Regions from separate parts of the Microbacterium galbum genome, predicted to be linked through region 2. Evidence: predicted binding sites of a transcription regulator. Region 2 holds the regulator's gene; the other holds the start of a gene.

Region 1 (9,717 bases), on a different contig from region 2:
GGCCGCGCGCGAGTCCCGCGCCCAGGCCTCGAGCTACCGTTTCAGCGCCGGCACGGTGGGCGCGGCGATCACCGCGGGCGAGACCGCGGAGTCGCTCCGGAGCTTCCTCACCGAGATCTCCCTCACGGGCCTGCCGCAGCCGCTCGCGTACGTCATCGAACGCACCTCCGCCGAGCACGGCCGCGTGCGCGTGGGCGTCGACGCCGACACCTCTCTCACGCGGGTGACCACCGACGACGAGACCCTGCGACGCTCGATGGAGGTCGATCAGTCGTTGCGCTCGATCGCCCTGGCGCGCGACGACGGCGACGACCTCGTCTCCCACGTCTCGGCCGACGTCGTTTTCTGGGCCCTCACAGACGCGCACTATCCCGCTGTCGCCGTCGACGCCGACGGCCGCCCCCGCGCTCTCGAGCGCGCGAAGCTCGCCGGCGCCGAGCAGCCGGCATCCGACCCCGACGAGCTCTACGCCCCTCTCCTGGAGCGCCTGCGCAACGGCGCCCAGGACTCGGATGCCGCATGGCTCGAGCGCGAGCTCGATCACGCGGTCCGCGCCCGCGCCGTGGTCGACGTGACCGTGCGGCTGCCCGACGGGTCGGCGCGCGTGTTCCGGCTCGAGGCGACGGGTCTCGGCGGCGGACGCCTGCGCGGACGCGACCGCGCGGCCGACGTCGAGCGCACGCTCCCCCTCTCGCACATCGACGGGGTCGCCCCGGTCGACTGAGACCAGGGGACGCCGGGCTGCTTGCGACCCCGGTAGACTCGAACGCTATGTCTGACGGCCCCTTGATCGTGCAGAGCGACCGCACCGTCCTCCTCGAGGTCGCGCACCCCCAGGCGGAGACGGCGCGGCACGAGCTCGCGGTCTTCGCCGAGCTCGAGCGCGCACCCGAGCACATCCACACCTACCGGATCACGCGGCTCGGCCTGTGGAACGCCCGCGCGGCCGGCCACGACGCCGACGCGATGCTCGAGACGCTCGACACGTGGTCGCGCTTCCCCGTCCCCGCATCCGTCAGCACCGACATCCGCGAGACGGTCAACCGGTACGGGCGCCTCGTCATCGAGCGCAACGACGAGGGCGCCCTCGTCCTGCGGTCGACGGATGCCGCCGTCCTCGGCGAGGTCTCGCGCAACAAGCGCATCGCTCCCCTGCTGATCGGGCATCCCAGCCCCGACAGCTACCTCGTCGACGCATGGGCACGCGGTCACATCAAACAAGAGCTGTTGAAGATCGGCTGGCCCGCCGAAGACCTCGCCGGATACACCCCCGGCACCCCGCACCCGATCGACCTCGCCGAAGACGGCTGGAGCCTGCGCCCCTACCAGCGTCAGGCGGTGGACTCGTTCTCCGAGGGCGGGTCCGGCGTCGTGGTGCTCCCCTGCGGCGCCGGCAAGACGCTCGTGGGCGCGGGGGCGATGGCCGACACGCGCACGACGACCCTCATCCTCGTCACCAACACCGTCAGCGCCCGTCAGTGGCGCGACGAGCTGCTGCGGCGCACGACCCTGACCCCCGACGAGATCGGCGAGTACTCCGGTCAGGTGAAGGAGATCAAGCCGGTCACCATCGCGACGTACCAGATCCTCACCGCCAAGCGGAAAGGCCAGTACGCCCACCTCGCCCTGCTCGACGCCCTCGACTGGGGCCTCGTGCTGTACGACGAGGTGCACCTCCTCCCCGCCCCGGTCTTCAAGCTCACCGCCGACCTGCAGGCGCGCCGCCGCCTCGGCCTCACTGCGACGCTCGTGCGCGAGGACGGACGCGAGGGCGACGTGTTCAGCCTCATCGGCCCCAAGCGCTTCGACGCGCCGTGGAAGGAGATCGAGGCCCAGGGCTTCATCTCCCCGGCCGCCTGCTACGAGGTGCGCATCGACCTCCCGGCCGACGAGCGCCTCGAATACGCCGCCGCGGCCGACGAGGATCGCTATCGCCTCGCCGCCACCGCCCCCGCGAAGATCGACGTCACGCGCCGCCTGGTGCAGCGGCATCCGGGTGAGCGCGTGCTGGTCATCGGGCAGTACCTCGATCAGATCGACGAGCTCGCCGAGGCGTTGAACGCCCCGCAGATCACCGGCGCCACCCCGATCCCCGAGCGCGAGGAACTGTTCCAGGGCTTCCGCGACGGCAGCATCCCGCTGCTCGTCGTCTCGAAGGTGGCGAACTTCTCGGTCGACCTCCCCGAGGCGTCCGTCGCGATCCAGGTGTCGGGCTCGTTCGGCTCGCGGCAGGAGGAGGCGCAGCGCCTCGGACGTCTGCTGCGACCTAAGCAGTCGAACCACACGGCGAGCTTCTACACCCTCATCGCGCGCGACACCGTCGACCAGGATTTCGCGCAGAACCGTCAGCGCTTCCTCGCCGAGCAGGGCTACGCCTACACGATCCTGGATGCCGACGGGATCGACGCCGCGGCCGCCTGACGCATACCAGCACGCGGCTTTCCGTTCCATATCCAGGACATTGCGGGGTCGGATCACGATAATGAGGGGATGACAGCTCCTCGCATCCTCGTCGTGGACGACGAACCGAACATCCGCGACCTGCTCATCACGAGCCTGCGCTTCGCCGGTTTCCAGGTGCGAGCCGTGGCCAACGGCGCGCAGACGATCTCGGCCGTGCTCGAAGAAGAACCCGACCTCATCGTGCTCGACGTGATGCTGCCCGACATGAACGGCTTCAGCGTCACCAAGCGGCTGCGGGGTGCGGGCTACACCGCCCCCATCCTCTTCCTCACCGCGAAGGACGAGACCGAGGACAAGATCGAGGGGCTGAATGCCGGGGGCGACGACTACGTCACCAAGCCCTTCAGCCTCGATGAGATCGTCGCCCGCATCCAGGCGATCCTGCGTCGCACGATGCAGGCCGATGAGGAGTCGATCATCCGCACCGGCGAGCTGACGATGGACCAGGACACCCACGACGTCAGCGTCGGCGACGTCTCGATCGACCTCAGCCCCACGGAGTTCAAGCTCCTGCGTTACCTCATGCTCAACCCCAATCGCGTGCTGTCGAAGGCCCAGATCCTCGACCACGTCTGGGAGTACGACTTCAACGGCGACGCCGGCATCGTCGAGAGCTACATCTCGTACCTGCGTCGCAAGATCGACCCGCACTCCTCCGAGCCGCTCATCCAGACCAAGCGCGGCTTCGGCTACATGCTGAAGTCGGGCAAGAGCGCCTGAGCGGAAGGCGTCCGCCCTGTCGCCCTCCGACGATGCCCTGACGCGCTGGTGGCGAGGTCTGAGCCTTCGGACCAAGGTCACCGGTGTGACCGTCGCGCTGCTCGCGATCGGTCTGTTCACCGCGGGTATCGGCACCATGGTGTTCCTGCGCACCACGCTGGTGAACAATCTCGACGAGCAGTTGGCCCAGCAGGCGGCGGGCAGCATCGCCAACAGCATCTTCACCACGACACCGGTCGACGGCGGCATCGAGTTCACGCAGGTCGAGAACGCCCCGCAGATCGGGTCGATGGTCGTGGTCTACGGTCCTGACGGCCGACGCGAGGCTTTCTACAACGGCACGTCGTCGAAGGCGCTGCCGCAGCTGCCCGATACCTTCACCGTCGAGCAGACGTACGGCCAGATCGACCGTCGCATCGAACTGGAGGACCCGGACTCCGGAGCGCACTTCCTCGCACGCGTCGGCGTCCTGCAGGTGCCGGGCAACCCCGGCGTCTACACGCAGATGGTCGTGCAGCCCCTGGCGCCCACCGACCGCATCGTCGCCGCGTACGTCGGCATCTACGCGTTCGTCGCGCTGCTCATCCTCATCGCCACGGCCCTGCTCACGAGGTGGCTGGTGACGCTCGCCTTCCGCAATCTGCGCCAGGTCGAGACGACCGCGATGGACATCGCCGCGGGCGATTTCAGCCAGCGCCTCACCGACATCGTGCCCGACACCGAGGTGGGGCGGCTCAAAACCGCCATTAACGCCATGCTCGCGCGCATCGACGGCGCCCTCGGGCAACGGGATGCCACCGTGCGGCAGATGCGCCGGTTCATCGGTGACGCGAGCCACGAGCTGCGCACCCCGCTCGTGACGATGCGCGGCTATGCCGAGCTCTACCGCATGGGGGCGATCCGCTCCGACGAGGACGTGGCGCAGTCGATGGAGCGCATCGAGAAGGAAGCGATCCGCATGGGGGCGCTCGTCGAGGATCTCCTCGCGCTCGCCCGCCTCGACGAACGCCGTGATGTCTCGATCACCGAGCTCGACCTGCGTCCCATCGCACGTGACGCCGCCCTCGACCTGCGGGTGACCTCGCCCCAGCGCGAGGTCACGGTCGACGACACCACCTCTCGCGGTCCGCTCGTGCTGCCCACGATCACCCTCGATCCACTGCTCGACTCGGGCGGACACCCCGCTGAGGCCGCGACGCGACGCCGCACGGCTCCCACCACGTCGGCCATGGCGATCGCCGGAGCCACGCTGTCGCGCCTGCGCCGCCGCCAGAAGGACGGCACCGATCCCGCCACGACGACCGGGGAGGCACCGACGACCGAGCCGGCCGCACCGCCGGCCGGAGCGATGCGTCCCACACCGCGGCTGGCGCCGATCGTGCTGGGCGACGAGAACAAGGTGCGTCAGGTGGTGGCGAACCTCCTGGGCAACGCGCGTCGATTCACCGCCGACGACTCCCCCATCGGGCTGCGCGTGGGAGTGGATGCCGAGAACGACATGGGCTGGATCGAGATCATCGACCACGGCGAGGGCGTTCCCGAGCAGATCCGCGACCAGATCTTCCAGCGCTTCTGGCGCGCCGACACCTCGCGCACGCGCGAGACCGGCGGATCCGGCCTCGGTCTGTCGATCGTGGCATCCATCGTCGATCTGCTGCACGGTACGGTCGAGGTCGTCGACACCCCCGGCGGGGGCGCGACGTTCCGGGTGTCTCTTCCGCTGGCCGATCGTCGCGACGCCGCGGAGCATGCGCTGATCGAGACGCAGCCGCTCGAGCGCCTCCCCGACGATCACCGGCCCGACACCCCGGCCTGAGACGCCGCGCTCCGTTTCCCGGCGGGGATCGTCCGGCGGGGACCGCGTGAGCGAGTCCCTTCGGCAGATCACGCCGCGTGGTCGTCTCGCGACGTGGGCGAAACGATCCGCAGCACGCCGGAAGGACACGCGGCAGGCTCGAGCGCTCGCGCGAGCGAGAGGGCTCGGCGGCGTCGTTCGTCGACGCGCCGCCTCGAGCGACCGAGGCACCGTCATCGGCGTGTGAGACCGCGCCACCCGGACCGCCGGAACGGAGAACGCCCCCTCCCGGAGGAGGGGGCGTTCTCAGGCGTCAGGCGTGGATCAGAAGTCCATGCCACCCGTCGGGTCGCCCGCGGGAGCGGCGACCTTCTCGGGCTTGTCGGCGACGACGGCCTCGGTCGTGAGGAACAGACCGGCGATCGACGCGGCGTTCTGCAGAGCAGAGCGGGTCACCTTGGCGGGGTCGATGATGCCCTGTGCGAACAGGTCACCGTACTCGCCGGTCGCGGCGTTGAGGCCGTGGCCCACGGGGAGCTCCGACACCTTGTTCGCGACGACACCGGGCTCGAGACCGGCGTTCAGGGCGATCTGCTTGAGCGGAGCCTCGATGGCGACCTTGACGATGTTCGCACCGGTCGCCTCGTCGCCCGAGAGCTCGAGGTTCGCGAGAGCGTTCTTGCCGGCCTGGATGAGCGCCACGCCACCACCGGCGACGACACCCTCTTCCACAGCGGCCTTGGCGTTGCGCACGGCGTCTTCGATGCGGTGCTTGCGCTCCTTGAGCTCGACCTCGGTCGCGGCTCCGGCCTTGATGACGGCGACGCCACCGGCGAGCTTCGCGAGGCGCTCCTGGAGCTTCTCGCGGTCGTAGTCGCTGTCGGTGTTCTCGATCTCGCGGCGGATCTGGGTCACGCGACCCTCGATCAGCTCCGACTCACCGGCACCCTCGACGATCGTGGTCTCGTCCTTGGTGATGATGACCTTGCGAGCACGGCCGAGCAGGTCGACGGTCGCGTTCTCGAGCTTGAGGCCCACCTCTTCGGTGATGACCTGGCCGCCGGTGAGGATCGCGATGTCCTGCAGCTGAGCCTTGCGGCGGTCGCCGAAGCCGGGAGCCTTGACGGCGACCGACTTGAAGATGCCGCGGATCTTGTTCAGCACCAGGGTCGCGAGCGCTTCGCCCTCGACGTCCTCGGCGATGATGAGGAGCTCCTTGCCCTCCTGGATCACCTTGTCGACGATCGGCAGAAGGTCCTTGATGTTGGAGATCTTCTGGTTGGCGATCAGGATGTACGGGTCTTCGAAGACCGCTTCCTGACGCTCGGGGTCGGTGACGAAGTAGGGGTTGATGTAACCCTTGTCGAAGCGCATGCCCTCGGTGAGCTCGAGCTCGGTGCCGAAGGTGTTGCTCTCCTCGACGGTGACGACGCCTTCCTTGCCCACCTTGTCGATGGCCTCGGCGATGAGCTCGCCGATCGCGGGGTCGGCGGCGGAGATCGACGCGGTGGCGGCGATCTGCTCCTTGGACTCGACCTCCTTGGCGGAGGAGAGCAGCTCGTCGGTGACGGCCTTGACGGCCTTCTCGATGCCCTTCTTGAGCGAGATGGGGTCGGCGCCGGCCGCGACGTTGCGCAGGCCCTCGCGCACGAGCGCCTGGGCGAGAACGGTGGCGGTGGTGGTGCCGTCACCCGCGACGTCGTCGGTCTTCTTGGCGACCTCCTTGACCAGCTCGGCGCCGATCTTCTCGTACGGGTCGTCGAGCTCGATCTCCTTGGCGATCGAGACACCGTCGTTCGTGATCGTGGGGGCGCCCCACTTCTTCTCGAGCACGACGTTGCGACCGCGGGGGCCCAGGGTCACCTTGACGGCGTCGGCCAGCGTGTTGAGGCCGCGCTCGAGACCGCGACGGGCCTCTTCGTCGAAAGCGATGATCTTTGCCATAAGTGTGTCGTCCCTCCCGGACGGGTGACTTCCAGATTTTGGCACTCGACGAAAGCGAGTGCTAACTCATTCTGGCACTCGCCCCTGGGGAGTGCAAGCCGCGAGGCCGTCCGTGAGACGACGAACGCCGTGGCATCCCGGTGAGGGATGCCACGGCGTTCGAGCCAGCGGATCAGGCCAGTCGCACGGACTCCGCCTGCGGGCCCTTCTGACCGGTGCCGACGGTGAATTCGACCGCCTGACCTTCCTCGAGGACGCGGAAGCCCGACATCTCGATGCTCGAGTAGTGGACGAACACGTCCTGCCCATCGGACACGGTGATGAACCCGTAGCCCTTCTCGGCGTTGAACCATTTGACGGTGCCCTGCGTCATGCGAATCTCCTGTTGCTGGATGACTCGGTCATCGTAAGCACGCCGGATGCCGCCGAACCGGCCCCTCCGGGGATTGTTGACGCGCGTGCCCCCAACTTGTTACGCCGCGGAAACACGCGGCGCGAGAGGGTCACTGCGCGGTGGCGGAGGGGGTCGCGCCGGCGGCGCGGTCGAGGCCGATCACCACGACGAGTCGCTTGACGGCGCTCTCGTCGTCGGGGGTGTTCGGGTCGTCGGTCGGCTGCAGGAAGTCGCTCTGCGCGACCTCGGCGCCGCCGATGGTCTGCGCGAGGCCCCGCGCCGCCGCCTCGTCGCCGTCGCGCAGGTAGTAGATCGTGGTCTGAGCGAAATCGGTGGAGTCGGAGTCCCCCGTCTCGACGGTGTCACCGGCCCACCCCGCCGCCACGATCTGGTCGCGCACCGTCGCGGCGAGGCCGTCCTGGCCCGTGCCGTTCAGCACCACCACGGAGTACGAGGTGTCGACGACGACGGCCTCGGTCGGTTCTGCCGACACGGTCGGAACGGGTGCGTCATCGGCGCCGAGGCTGATGCGGCCCGAGGCCACGAGGGACCCGAAGATGCCCACGATGATGAGCACGAGCGTGGCGATGGCCGCCCACAGGAACACGATCCATCCGCGCGTGCGCGGTCGCTCTGCCCGGTGCGCCCCGACCCGGCCGGTGGAATCGGGCAGGTCGTCGAAGCGATCCCGAGGGAAGGTCGATCTGGCCATTGGACGATGCTATCGGTCGACGCCTGAGCACCCCGTCAGCGGGCCGCCGTCCGACCCAGCCGGGCGCGCTGCTGCGCCACTGCGTCGTCGCGTCGCCGCCGCAGACGGCGAACGAGCATCGGGTCGTGCGCGAGGGCGTCCGGCGTGTCGATCAACCGCCCCAGCAGCTGGTAGTAGCGCGCCGGCGTGAGCTCGAACTCCGCCCGGATCGCCTCCTCCTTCGCACCCGCGTGGCGCCGCCATTCACCCTCGAAGGCGAGGAAGGCGAGGTCGCGGTCCGAAAGAGGCACGGCGCCACGCTACTGCGCCGACGACGCCCCTCTCGGATGCCACGCCACCCACGCGCCGAGTGGATCCACCTCGGCCAGCACCTCCCCGTCCAGCGCCAGGGCGAAGCCGCCCCGTTTCACGCCCGGTGCTCCCGTCCATCCGTCGTGGAGGCCGGGGGCGTCGAGCGTCACCCAGCGTCCCGCGGTGCGGGCGGCGTCGATGACCGCCCCGCGCCGAGCGCGCGGCACGTGCGCGAGCACGCCCGGCGTCGTGACCACAAGCGTGGCGTCGGCGGGGGCCTGCGCGGCGAGCGCGGGCAGGGCGTCCGCGCCGTCGCCGGAGATCAGGAGCGGCGGATCGACGGCCGCGATGTCGAGAGCGGCGACGATGCGCTCACGTCGCCCCTCCTCCCCCGGCCACACGAGCCCCTCGAGCCACGCCCGGTCATCCGCGTCGCGGGCGTCGAGCGGGTTGAGGTCGATCCCGGCGCGCCAGACGATCTCGGGCATTCGAAGGACGGGGTCGCCGGTCAGGTCGCTGTGCAACTCGACCGTCGAGGGGCCGTCGACCGGGTCGAGGGCGATGAGCTCGTCGCCTCGGCGGTAGCGGTACGAGTACCGGTCGGGGTACAGGCACAGCCCGGCGCTCGCGCCGACCTCGAGCAGCGCGATCGGACCGTCGATGCGGGCGAGCGCCGGCAGCAGAGCGGCGCACCGGAGCGGCTCGTTGGTCTGCACGCTGCGCACCCGGCACTGCGCGGCGATCTCGTCGGCGTGTGCGACGACCCACGGGGCCCACGCGTCGACGTCGTCCATCGGCGCCCCGCGCACGCGCATCACCGCGAAGACGAGCGGGGGTTGACGGCGGGTCTCGGGAATCGGCGCGAGCGCCGCAGCGACCGTCCGATCCTCCGCCACGCGATGCGCCCAGGCCTCGTAGACCGCGGATCGGCCGGGCGCCTCATCGCGGGCGAACCGTCCATAGCGTTCGACGACGGCATCCACGGCATCCTGATCCACTCACGAATCATCGCAGCACGACCCGGTCGGCGCCGGGCACGAGACAATGGGAGCAGACGAAGGAGAGAACACATGACCTACGCCGTCGACAAGTCCGACGACCAGTGGCGCGCCGAGCTCAGCCCCGAGCAGTACGCGGTGCTGCGCCAGGCGGGAACCGAGCGCGCCTGGACCGGTGAGCTGCTCGACGAGAGCCGCGCCGGCCTCTACACCTGCGCCGCGTGCGGCAACGAGCTGTTCCAGAGCGGCACCAAGTTCGACTCGCACTGCGGATGGCCCAGCTTCTACGAGTCGGTTCGACCCGAAGCGGTCGAGCTGATCGACGACAACAGCCACGGGATGCAGCGCACCGAGGTGCGGTGCGCCAACTGCGGCTCGCACCTGGGACACGTCTTCCCCG
Region 2 (9,717 bases):
TCTTTCGTTTGAGTGAGTGTTGGAAGTGCCGGTCGAGCGGTAGAGGGGCGCTGTACCGGCGGTCGTGGAGGTCGGGAAAAACCCCACACGCAAGCCAAGAGACGAGTCTAACAGGTCGAGGTCTCGACCGTGGTGAGCGCCACCTCGAGCAGCGCGTTGAACACGCGGGGCCGCATCGCCGTGACGAGGTGGGTCGTGCGCGGGACCACGATCAGCTCGGCATCCTTCGCGATCGACGTGAAGAGCTTCTCGTTCACGCGGAGCTGGTCCCACTGCCCGTTCACGAACCACAGCGGCACCTCGATGCGCCGCAGCGCCGCGAGCAGGTCGAGCACCGACAGCGACGCGAGAGCGGAGTCCTGCGCGTCGAACGCGTAGCCGCCGGCACCGAAGTCCGGCCGCGTCTCGGGCGGGAGCGTGCGATCGAGCACCCGGTTGGTCAGACCCAGGCCGCGGTCGGGCAGGCTGTCGAATCGACGCGCGAGGAACCGATAGGCGGCGAGCCCCACCCCGCGCGGGATCGAGGTGCAGGACGCCGCGATGAACGCCGCGACCGGCGGCGGGTCTTCGCGCCCGACATATTCGATCGAGAGCAGACCGCCCATCGAATGGCCCACGAGCAGCACGGGACCGCGGGTCGCGGCATCCCGGACCGCCCGATCGATGGTCGCGAAGGCCTCGTCGAGGGTGAACTCCTCGCCCCGACGCGTGCCGTGCCCGGGCAGGTCGACGGCGGTCACCGGGGTGCCGCGCTGCTCGAGGTGGGCGACCTGCGCGCGCCACATGGTCGCCGACGTGCGGATGCCGTGCACGAGCACGACCTGGACCGCCATGGCATCCACCTTAGAAGCGCCGTCGAGGCGCAGCCTGAGCGTCCGCGGACGGCGATGTCGGCGCGCCACCGTAGAATCGACGGAACATGTCACCGCGCGCCCTGAAGCCCCTCGAGCCGTCCGCCACCCCGCCGGCGCAGATTCGCAACTTCTGCATCATCGCCCACATCGACCACGGCAAGTCGACGTTGGCCGACCGCATGCTGCAGATCACCGGCGTCGTCGCCGACCGCGACATGCGCGCGCAGTACCTCGACCGCATGGACATCGAGCGCGAGCGCGGCATCACCATCAAGTCGCAAGCGGTCCGGATGCCGTGGTCCACGGCAGACGGCACGTTCGCCCTCAACATGATCGACACCCCCGGTCACGTCGACTTCACCTACGAGGTGAGCCGTTCGCTGGCCGCGTGCGAGGGCGCGATCCTGCTCGTCGACGCCGCTCAAGGCATCGAGGCGCAGACCCTCGCCAACCTCTACCTGGCGCTCGAGAACGATCTGACGATCATCCCGGTGCTGAACAAGATCGACCTCCCCGCCGCCGACCCCGACAAGTACGCGGCCGAGCTGGCGGGTCTCATCGGCGGCGACCCCGCCGACGTGCTGCGCGTCAGCGGCAAGACGGGGATGGGCGTCGAGGAGCTGCTCGACCTCATCGTCGAGAAGATCCCCGCTCCCGTCGGCGTGGCGGACGCGCCCGCGCGCGCGATGATCTTCGACTCGGTCTACGACGCCTATCGCGGCGTGGTGACCTACGTCCGCATGATCGACGGGGCACTGCAGCCGCGCGAGCGTCTGCAGATGATGTCGACCGGCGCGACCCACGAGGCGCTCGAGATCGGCGTCTCCAGCCCCGAGCCGATCCCCACCCAGGGGCTCGGCGTCGGCGAGGTCGGCTACCTCATCACCGGCGTGAAGGACGTGCGCCAGTCGAAGGTCGGCGACACGATCACGACGCACCGCAAACCCGCCACCGAGGCTCTCGCGGGGTACACCGACCCGAAGCCCATGGTCTTCTCGGGTATCTACCCGATCGACGGCAGCGATTACGCCGAGCTGCGCGAGGCCCTCGACAAGCTCAAGCTCTCCGACGCCTCGCTGCAGTACGAGCCCGAGACCTCCGTCGCGCTCGGCTTCGGGTTCCGTTGCGGCTTCCTCGGCCTGCTGCACCTCGAGATCATCACCGAGCGCCTCTCACGCGAGTTCGGTCTCGATCTGATCACCACCGCTCCGTCGGTGACCTACGAGGTCACCACCGACACCGGCGAGACCGTGTCGGTCACGAACCCGAGCGAATACCCCGACGGCCGCGTGGCCTCGGTCTCGGAGCCGATCGTCAAGGTCGGCATCCTGCTCCCGAAGGACTACGTCGGTACCGTCATGGAGCTGTGCCAGTCACGCCGCGGCACGCTTCTCGGCATGGACTACCTCAGCGAAGACCGGGTCGAGCTGCGCTACAACATGCCGCTCGGCGAGATCGTCTTCGACTTCTTCGACCACCTGAAGTCGCGGACGCAGGGCTACGCGAGCCTCGACTACGAACCGGCCGGACAGCAGACCGCCGACCTGGTGAAGGTCGACATCCTCCTGCAGGGCGACAAGGTCGACGCGTTCAGTTCGATCGTGCACCGCGAGAAGGCCTACAGCTACGGCACGATGATGGCCGAGCGGCTGCGCAAGCTCATCCCGCGCCAGCAGTTCGAAGTGCCCATCCAGGCCGCGATCGGTGCGCGCATCATCGCGCGCGAGACGATCCGCGCGATCCGCAAGGACGTCCTCGCCAAGTGCTACGGCGGTGACATCACCCGTAAGCGCAAGCTCCTCGAGAAGCAGAAGGAGGGCAAGAAGCGCATGAAGATGGTCGGTCGCGTCGAGGTCCCCCAGGAGGCGTTCATCGCCGCGCTCTCCGGCGACGTCGAGGCCAAGAAGTAGAACGCACGCAACCGAGAGGGGTGGATCATGCGCAGGCAGAACTTCACCGATGACACGGTCGACTACGCGGCGGTCGGCGCCACCCAGGCGCCCGACCTCATGCAGTATCCGCCGGAGCACTCCGTGCCCGCCGAAGACGCCTGGCGCATCGGCAGCGGCGAGGAGCGTTTCGCCGCCGCGAGCGAGCTGCTGCTGTCGTGGGCGCCGTTGCGCGGCGAGGAACTCAGCATCACCGACGTGCGCCCGGCATCCGGGGAGGGCTACGCGGGCGTCGGCTTCGACGCCGAGGGCGCGCCCGTCGCGCCGAGCCGGCTCGAAGCAGAGCAGCGCTTCGCCGCGGACGGCACGCCGTTCGTCCGCCCCGGCACCGGCGTGCGCCTGCACGGCAAGGTCGACGGACACCGCGCCGACGCCGAGCTGCGCGTCATCTCGGTCTTCGAGGAGCCTCGTCGTGTCGGCTTCATCCTGGGCACCGTGGGGCACTCGATCGTGAGCGGCGAGGAGCTCTTCAGCCTCGAGTGGCGCGAGAACGACGAGGTCTGGTTCGTCGTACGCGCCTTCGATCGGCCCACCGCCCCGTCGTACCGCCTCTTCACCAGCCGCGTCCGGCGTCGGCGCAAGGCGTTGTTCGCGCGCTACCTGCGCGCGATCTCGCCGCTGTACTCCTCCTGATGGGCGGGCCCCTCCCGCTCGGAGACCCCGCGCCGGTCGACGGACGCCTCCCCGACGACCTCGTCATCGATCCCGGCGCCGATTTCAGCGTCTACCTGCACGTGCCGTTCTGCCGTGTGCGCTGCGGCTACTGCGACTTCAACACCTACACGGCGAGCGAGCTCCGCGGAGCGCGGCAGGACGACTTCGCCGACACCCTGGCCACCGAGGTGCGCCTGGCGGGCGCAGTGATGGATGCCGCGGGCGGTCGGCGCGCGGCATCCACGGTGTTCTTCGGGGGAGGGACGCCGACGCTGCTGCCGCCGGGTGACCTCGCCCGCATGCTCGACGCGGTCCGCGACGAGTTCGGTATCGCGGAGGGCGCCGAGGTGACCGTGGAGGCGAACCCCGACACCGTGGACGACGCGGTCGCCGACACCCTCGCCGCCGCCGGGGTGACGCGCCTGTCGATCGGCATGCAGTCGGCCCGGCCCCACGTGCTCGCGGCGCTCGACCGCACCCACGATCCGCTGAACGTCGCCACCGCGGTCGCGGCCGCGCGCCGCGCCGGTCTCGACGTCTCCGTCGACCTGATCTACGGCGCGCCGGGGGAGTCGCTCGACGACTGGCGCGCCTCGCTCGAGGCGGCGACCGCTCTCGAACCCGACCACGTGTCGGCGTACGCGCTCATCGTCGAGGACGGGACGAAGCTCGCGCGGCAGATCCGCTCCGGCGCCGTCGCGACGCCGGACGACGACCTGCAGGCCGACATGTACGAGCTCGCCGACGATCTGCTCGCCGCCGCGGGCTACGACTGGTACGAGGTGTCGAACTGGTCGCGGGGCGTCGCGCACCGTTCGCGCCACAACCTCGCGTACTGGCGCGGCACCGACTGGTGGGGCTTCGGTCCGGGCGCGCACAGCCATGTCGCGGGGCTGCGCTGGTGGAACGTGAAGCATCCCGCCGCGTACGCCCAGCGGCTCGCCGCCGCCGAATCGCCCGCCGCGGCGCGAGAGCGTCCCGACGAGACGGCGCGTCGGCTCGAGTCGGTGCTCCTGCGCAGCCGCATCCGCGAAGGGCTCGCGGTGTCGGAGATCCTCGGCGAGGGGCGCAAGGCCGTGGCATCCCTCATCGCCGACGGGCTCATCGAGGGCCCGGATGCCGTGCGCGGGCGCATCGTGCTGACCCGTCGCGGACGCTTGCTGGCGGATGCCGTGGTGCGCGCGCTGACGGCCTGACCCGGGGACGCCTCTGCTGCCCACGGGCTGAATCGTCGGGCGTGACGATGCCCGCGGCCCGTTGGCGCGTCGGTGCTTCGTGCAAACGCCCGGCGAGGCGTAAACGCCCTGTCCGGGGGTCCGCCGCTCGGAGCGGCGTTCACACGCACGCCGCGCCGCCTGACAGCGACGCCGCCGACCTCCGCGAGCCGCTCGACGCACGGGCGGGGCGATCGTCGTAGAATTGGCACTCAGTCGAGTCGAGTGCCAAACGGGAGGAGCAGCCATGGTGTCGGAACGCGGCCTCCAGGTCTTGCGCGCGATCGTCCAGGACTACGTCGACACGCGCGAGCCCGTCGGCAGCAAGGCCATCGTCGACCGCCATGCCTTCGGGGTGTCGGCGGCGACCATCCGCAACGACATGGCCCTTCTCGAGGACGAAGACCTCATCGTCGCGCCGCACACGTCGTCGGGACGCGTCCCGACCGACAAGGGCTACCGCGTCTTCGTCGACCACCTCGCCGAGCTCCGCCCGCTGTCGAGCGCGCAGCGCAGCGCCATCACCTCCTTCCTCGATGAGGCGGGCGACCTCGACGACCTCCTCGCACGCACGGTACGGGCGCTGACGCAGCTGACCGGCCAGGTCGCGATCGTGCAGTACCCCTCGTTCGCTCGCGCCAACGTCACGCACGTCGAACTCGTCGCCCTCGGCGGGCCCCGGGTTCTCGTCATCCTGGTCACCGACACCGGTCGGGTGTCGCAGCGCATCGCGCTCGTGCCCGCCGAGCCCGGCGAGAGCGACATCGCCCTGCTGCGCGCGCGCGTGGGCGCGGTGCTCGTCGGACACAGCGTCGCCGAGAGCTCCCAGCGCGTCTTCGAGGCCCTCACTGCCGGCCCGCGCCCCGGGGTCGTGCTCGACGCGATCGCCGACGCGGTCCTGCGCGTGGTCGGGGAGGAGCTCGAGGCCTTCCGTCAGGACCGTCTCGTCATGGCCGGCGCCGCGACCCTCGCCAAGCGCGAGCAGGACTTCCGCGGCAGTATCTACCCGCTCCTCGAAGCGATCGAGGAGCAGGTGACCCTGCTGCGCCTGATGAGCGAGATGGTCGCCGACGAGAAGGGACTGTCGGCGAGTATCGGGCGCGAGAACGAGCCTTTCGGCCTCGTCGAGGCCTCCGTGCTCGCGAGCCGGTACGACGGCTCCACCGGCGGGGCCCGCGTGGGTCTGCTCGGGCCGACCCGCATGGACTACTCCTCCAACCTCGCGGCGGTCCGCGCCGTCGCGCACTATCTGACCCGGATGCTCGAAGACGACGACAGCTCGCGCTGACGTCTCGCGCCGCGAGCACTCCCCACGAGAACGACCCCGCGCGAGCGGGCAGGAAGGCGATTGTGGCTGACCACTACGAGGTCCTGGGCGTCGAACGCGACGCCAGCCCGGAAGACATCAAGAAGGCCTACCGGCGTCTCGCGCGCCAGCTGCACCCCGATGTGAATCCCGGCGAGGACGCGTCCGAGAAGTTCAAACTCGTGACACACGCCTACGACGTGCTGAGCGATCCCGAGCAGCGCCGCCGCTACGACATGGGCGGCGACCAGAGCCCGTTCGGGGGCGGGGGAGCGGCCGGGTTCGGCGGTTTCAGCGACATCTTCGAGACGTTCTTCGGCGGCGCGCAGGGCGGCGGCGGAGGCCGCGGCCCGCGACCGCGGTCACGCCGGGAGCGCGGCCAGGACGCCCTCGTGCGCGTCACGCTGCAGCTCGGCGACGTCGTCTTCGGTACGCACCGCGACCTCGAGGTCGACACGGCGGTCCTCTGCGAGACGTGCCAGGGAGCGTGCACGCAGCCCGGTACCAGCGAGGTCACCTGCGACATCTGCCACGGTTCCGGTCACGTGCAGCGCACCGTGCGGAGCCTCCTCGGCAACGTCGTCACCAGCCAGCCCTGCACCGTGTGCCACGGTCACGGCACGACCATCCCCTACCCCTGCGGCACCTGCCAGGGTCAGGGCCGGGTGCGCGCGCGCCGCACGGTGTCGGTCGACATCCCCGCGGGCGTCGAGTCGGGCCTGCGCCTGCAGCTCCCCGGCTCGGGCGAGGTGGGCCCGGCCGGAGGCCCCAACGGCGACCTGTACCTGGAGATCACCGTGGAGGCGCACGACGCATTCAGTCGCGAGGGTGACGACCTCGTCGCCACCCTCGAGGTGTCGATGCCCGACGCCATCCTCGGCGCCACCACGACGATCGAGTCGCTCGACGGCTCCGTCGACCTCGAGGTGCGCCCGGGCGTGCAGTCGGGCGACGTGCTGACGATCAAGGGCCGCGGCATCACGCCCCTGCGGGGCAGCCAGCGCGGTGACCTGAAGGTCGGTGTGCACGTGGTGACCCCCACGCGCCTCGACCACAAGGAGCGGGCTCTCATCGAGGAGTTCGCCAAGCGCACCAAGGATCCGGGGCCCCGCCTGGCCGAGCACCAGCAGGGCATGTTCAGCAAATTCCGCGATCGCTTCCGCCACTGAGCATGGCGCTGCACTTCGTCACCGACGACGCCACCGACGCACAGCCGGGGGATGCCGTGACCCTCACCGGGTCGGAGGCGCATCACGCCGCGAGCGTGCGGCGCGTGCGGGTCGACGAGGCGGTCACGCTCGGCGACGGACGCGGCGTGTGGCTCTCGGGAGTCGTGACCGCTCTCGGCCCCAAGCAGGTCGACGTGCGGGTCACGGGCCGCGAGGAGGTCGCGGCGTCGGTCCCGCGGTTCGTGCTCGTGCAGGCATTGGCGAAAGGCGACCGCGACGAGCTGGCCGTCCAGGCGGCGACCGAGCTCGGCGTCGATGAGATCGTCCCGTGGCAGGCGGCGCGCAGCGTCTCGCGCTGGGATGCCAAGGCCGACAAGGGGCTCGCGCGCTGGCGGACGATCGTCCGCGAGGCTGCGAAGCAGGCGCACCGCGCGTGGGTGCCCGAGGTCGAGGGCGTGGCCCGGACGGCCGACCTCGTCGCCCGTGCCGGTGCCTCTGTCGTCCTCGTGCTCGAGCCGACGGCATCCGTCCGCCTCACCGAGGTGGCCGCGGAGGCATCGGACGGTCGCGACGTGGTGCTCGTGGTGGGCCCGGAGGGCGGGATCGCCCCGGAGGAGCTGTCGGCGCTCGAAGACGCCGGCGCCCGCCTCGTGCGGCTGGGCGACACCGTGCTGCGGACCTCCACCGCCGGGGCCGCGGCCATCTCGGTGCTGTCGGCGGCGCACGGGCGCTGGTGAGCCGGGCCGTGCCGGGCGCTTCTCGCATCCGGCGCGGATACGGCAGATCGGGGCGTCGATTCTCCGCCCCGAGCGGCCGGATCCGCCCCGATCCGGGTCGGTGAGCGCCGAGAGGGCGTCGGCGAAACGGCCGAGCCCCGGTGTCGGAGGCCCTCACTAGACTGGATGCCATGAGCGAACCGTCGATCTTCACGCGCATCCTGCAGGGCGAGATCCCTGCCGAGATCGTGGCCGAGACCGAGAACGCCTTCGCGATCCGCGACATCGCCCCTCAGGCGCCGGTGCACCTGCTCGTCATCGCCAAGACGCAGCAGTATCGCAACGTCGTCGAGCTCGCGGCCGGCGACCCGGAGCTGCTGACCGAGGTGATCGGTCTCGCGAACAGCGTCGCCGCCGAGCACGCCGACGGCGATTTCCGTCTGATCTTCAACACCGGCGAGGGTGCCGGACAGACCGTCTTCCATGTGCACGCCCACGTTCTCGCGGGCGGCCTGAACGAAAAGAGCCTGGGTGGCTGATTCCCCCGAAGAGACCGTCTCCGAGCAGATCGCCGTCGACGGCGTGGCCATGGTGCAGCTGCTCGGTCCGCAGGACCGTCTCCTGCGCGTCGTCGAGAAGGAGCATCCCGACGTCGACGTGCACGTGCGCGGCAACGAGATCACGCTGTCGGGCTCTCCCGCGGCGGTGCGGGCCGCTCGCGGCCTGGTCGACGAGCTGGTCGCCATGACCCGCTCCGGCCACGGCCTCGACCCGGCCGACGTGACGAGTTCCAACCGCATGCTCCGCACCGATGGCGGGCCTCGCCCGTCCGAGGTGATGGGCGAGGCGATCCTGTCGTCGCGCGGAAAGGTGATCCGCCCCAAGACGGCCGGCCAGAAGGAGTACGTCGACGCGATCGACGAGAACACGATCGTGTTCGGCATCGGCCCCGCCGGTACGGGCAAGACCTACCTCGCGATGGCCAAGGCCGTGCAGGCGCTTCAACGCAAAGAGGTCAACCGCATCATCCTGACCCGACCCGCCGTCGAGGCGGGCGAGCGCCTCGGGTTCCTCCCCGGAACACTGACCGACAAGATCGACCCGTACCTGCGCCCGCTGTACGACGCGCTCAACGAGATGATGGACCCCGACATCGTGCCCAAGCTCATGGCGACGGGCACGATCGAGGTCGCTCCGCTGGCGTACATGCGCGGTCGCACGCTGAACGACTCGTTCGTCGTGCTCGACGAGGCGCAGAACACCACGCCCGAGCAGATGAAGATGTTCCTCACGCGCCTCGGCTTCGGCACCCGCATGGTGGTCACCGGCGACATCACGCAGGTCGACCTCCCGCAGGGCGCCTCGGGTCTGCGTCTGGTCACCCGCGTGCTCGGCGACATCGACGACATCCACTTCTCGCGCCTGACCAGCGACGACGTCGTGCGTCACTCCCTGGTCGGCCGTATCGTCGACGCGTACAGCGAGTACGACGAGAAGCGCCTGGCCGCGCGTCGCGAACGCGACGAGGCCTCCGAGTTCGCCAACCGTGCGGAGCGACGCGGCCCCGGTGCCGCCGGTCCCCGCGATCACCTCCCGAGACGAAACCGCTCATGACGATCGAGATCAACAACGAATCCGGCCACGAGGTCGACGAGCAGGTCCTGCTGCGCCTGATGGAGTACAACCTGGCGGAGCTGCACGTCAGCGCCGACGCCGACGTGGCGATCGTGCTCGTCGACGAGGGGGCCATGGAGTCGCTCCACGTGCAGTGGATGGACGAGCCCGGCCCCACCGATGTGCTGAGCTTCCCGATGGACGAGCTGCGTCCCGGCTCCGAAGACGCCCCCACCCCCGC

The links. The regulator HrcA, encoded in region 2, represses chaperone genes, less so after heat shock. The targets are predictions, from matches to a motif close to TTNGCACTCGNNNNNNNCGAGTGCNAA.
Region 1: groL (chaperonin GroEL) is a predicted target of HrcA. The motif match lies at 6,961-6,987, and genes of this name have one in related genera.

The regions. Positions count from the first base shown of each region.
Region 1 covers NZ_JAWDIS010000002.1:197,237-206,953, forward strand. The annotation lists gene RWH45_RS10070 (helicase-associated domain-containing protein) at 1-724, shown strand, start outside; gene RWH45_RS10075 (DNA repair helicase XPB) at 772-2,421, shown strand; gene RWH45_RS10080 (response regulator transcription factor) at 2,491-3,183, shown strand; gene RWH45_RS10085 (sensor histidine kinase) at 3,320-4,999, shown strand; gene groL (chaperonin GroEL) at 5,303-6,922, opposite strand; gene RWH45_RS10095 (cold-shock protein) at 7,095-7,295, opposite strand; gene RWH45_RS10100 (LytR C-terminal domain-containing protein) at 7,426-8,028, opposite strand; gene RWH45_RS10105 (DUF3263 domain-containing protein) at 8,064-8,318, opposite strand; gene RWH45_RS10110 (DUF2332 family protein) at 8,328-9,317, opposite strand; gene msrB (peptide-methionine (R)-S-oxide reductase MsrB) at 9,390-9,717, shown strand, end outside.
Region 2 covers NZ_JAWDIS010000003.1:394,684-404,400, forward strand. The annotation lists gene RWH45_RS14680 (alpha/beta fold hydrolase) at 108-833, opposite strand; gene lepA (translation elongation factor 4) at 920-2,764, shown strand; gene RWH45_RS14690 (DUF1990 domain-containing protein) at 2,792-3,436, shown strand; gene hemW (radical SAM family heme chaperone HemW) at 3,436-4,653, shown strand; gene hrcA (heat-inducible transcriptional repressor HrcA) at 4,919-5,959, shown strand; gene dnaJ (molecular chaperone DnaJ) at 6,022-7,146, shown strand; gene RWH45_RS14710 (16S rRNA (uracil(1498)-N(3))-methyltransferase) at 7,149-7,883, shown strand; gene RWH45_RS14715 (HIT domain-containing protein) at 8,054-8,401, shown strand; gene RWH45_RS14720 (PhoH family protein) at 8,451-9,476, shown strand; gene ybeY (rRNA maturation RNase YbeY) at 9,473-9,717, shown strand, end outside.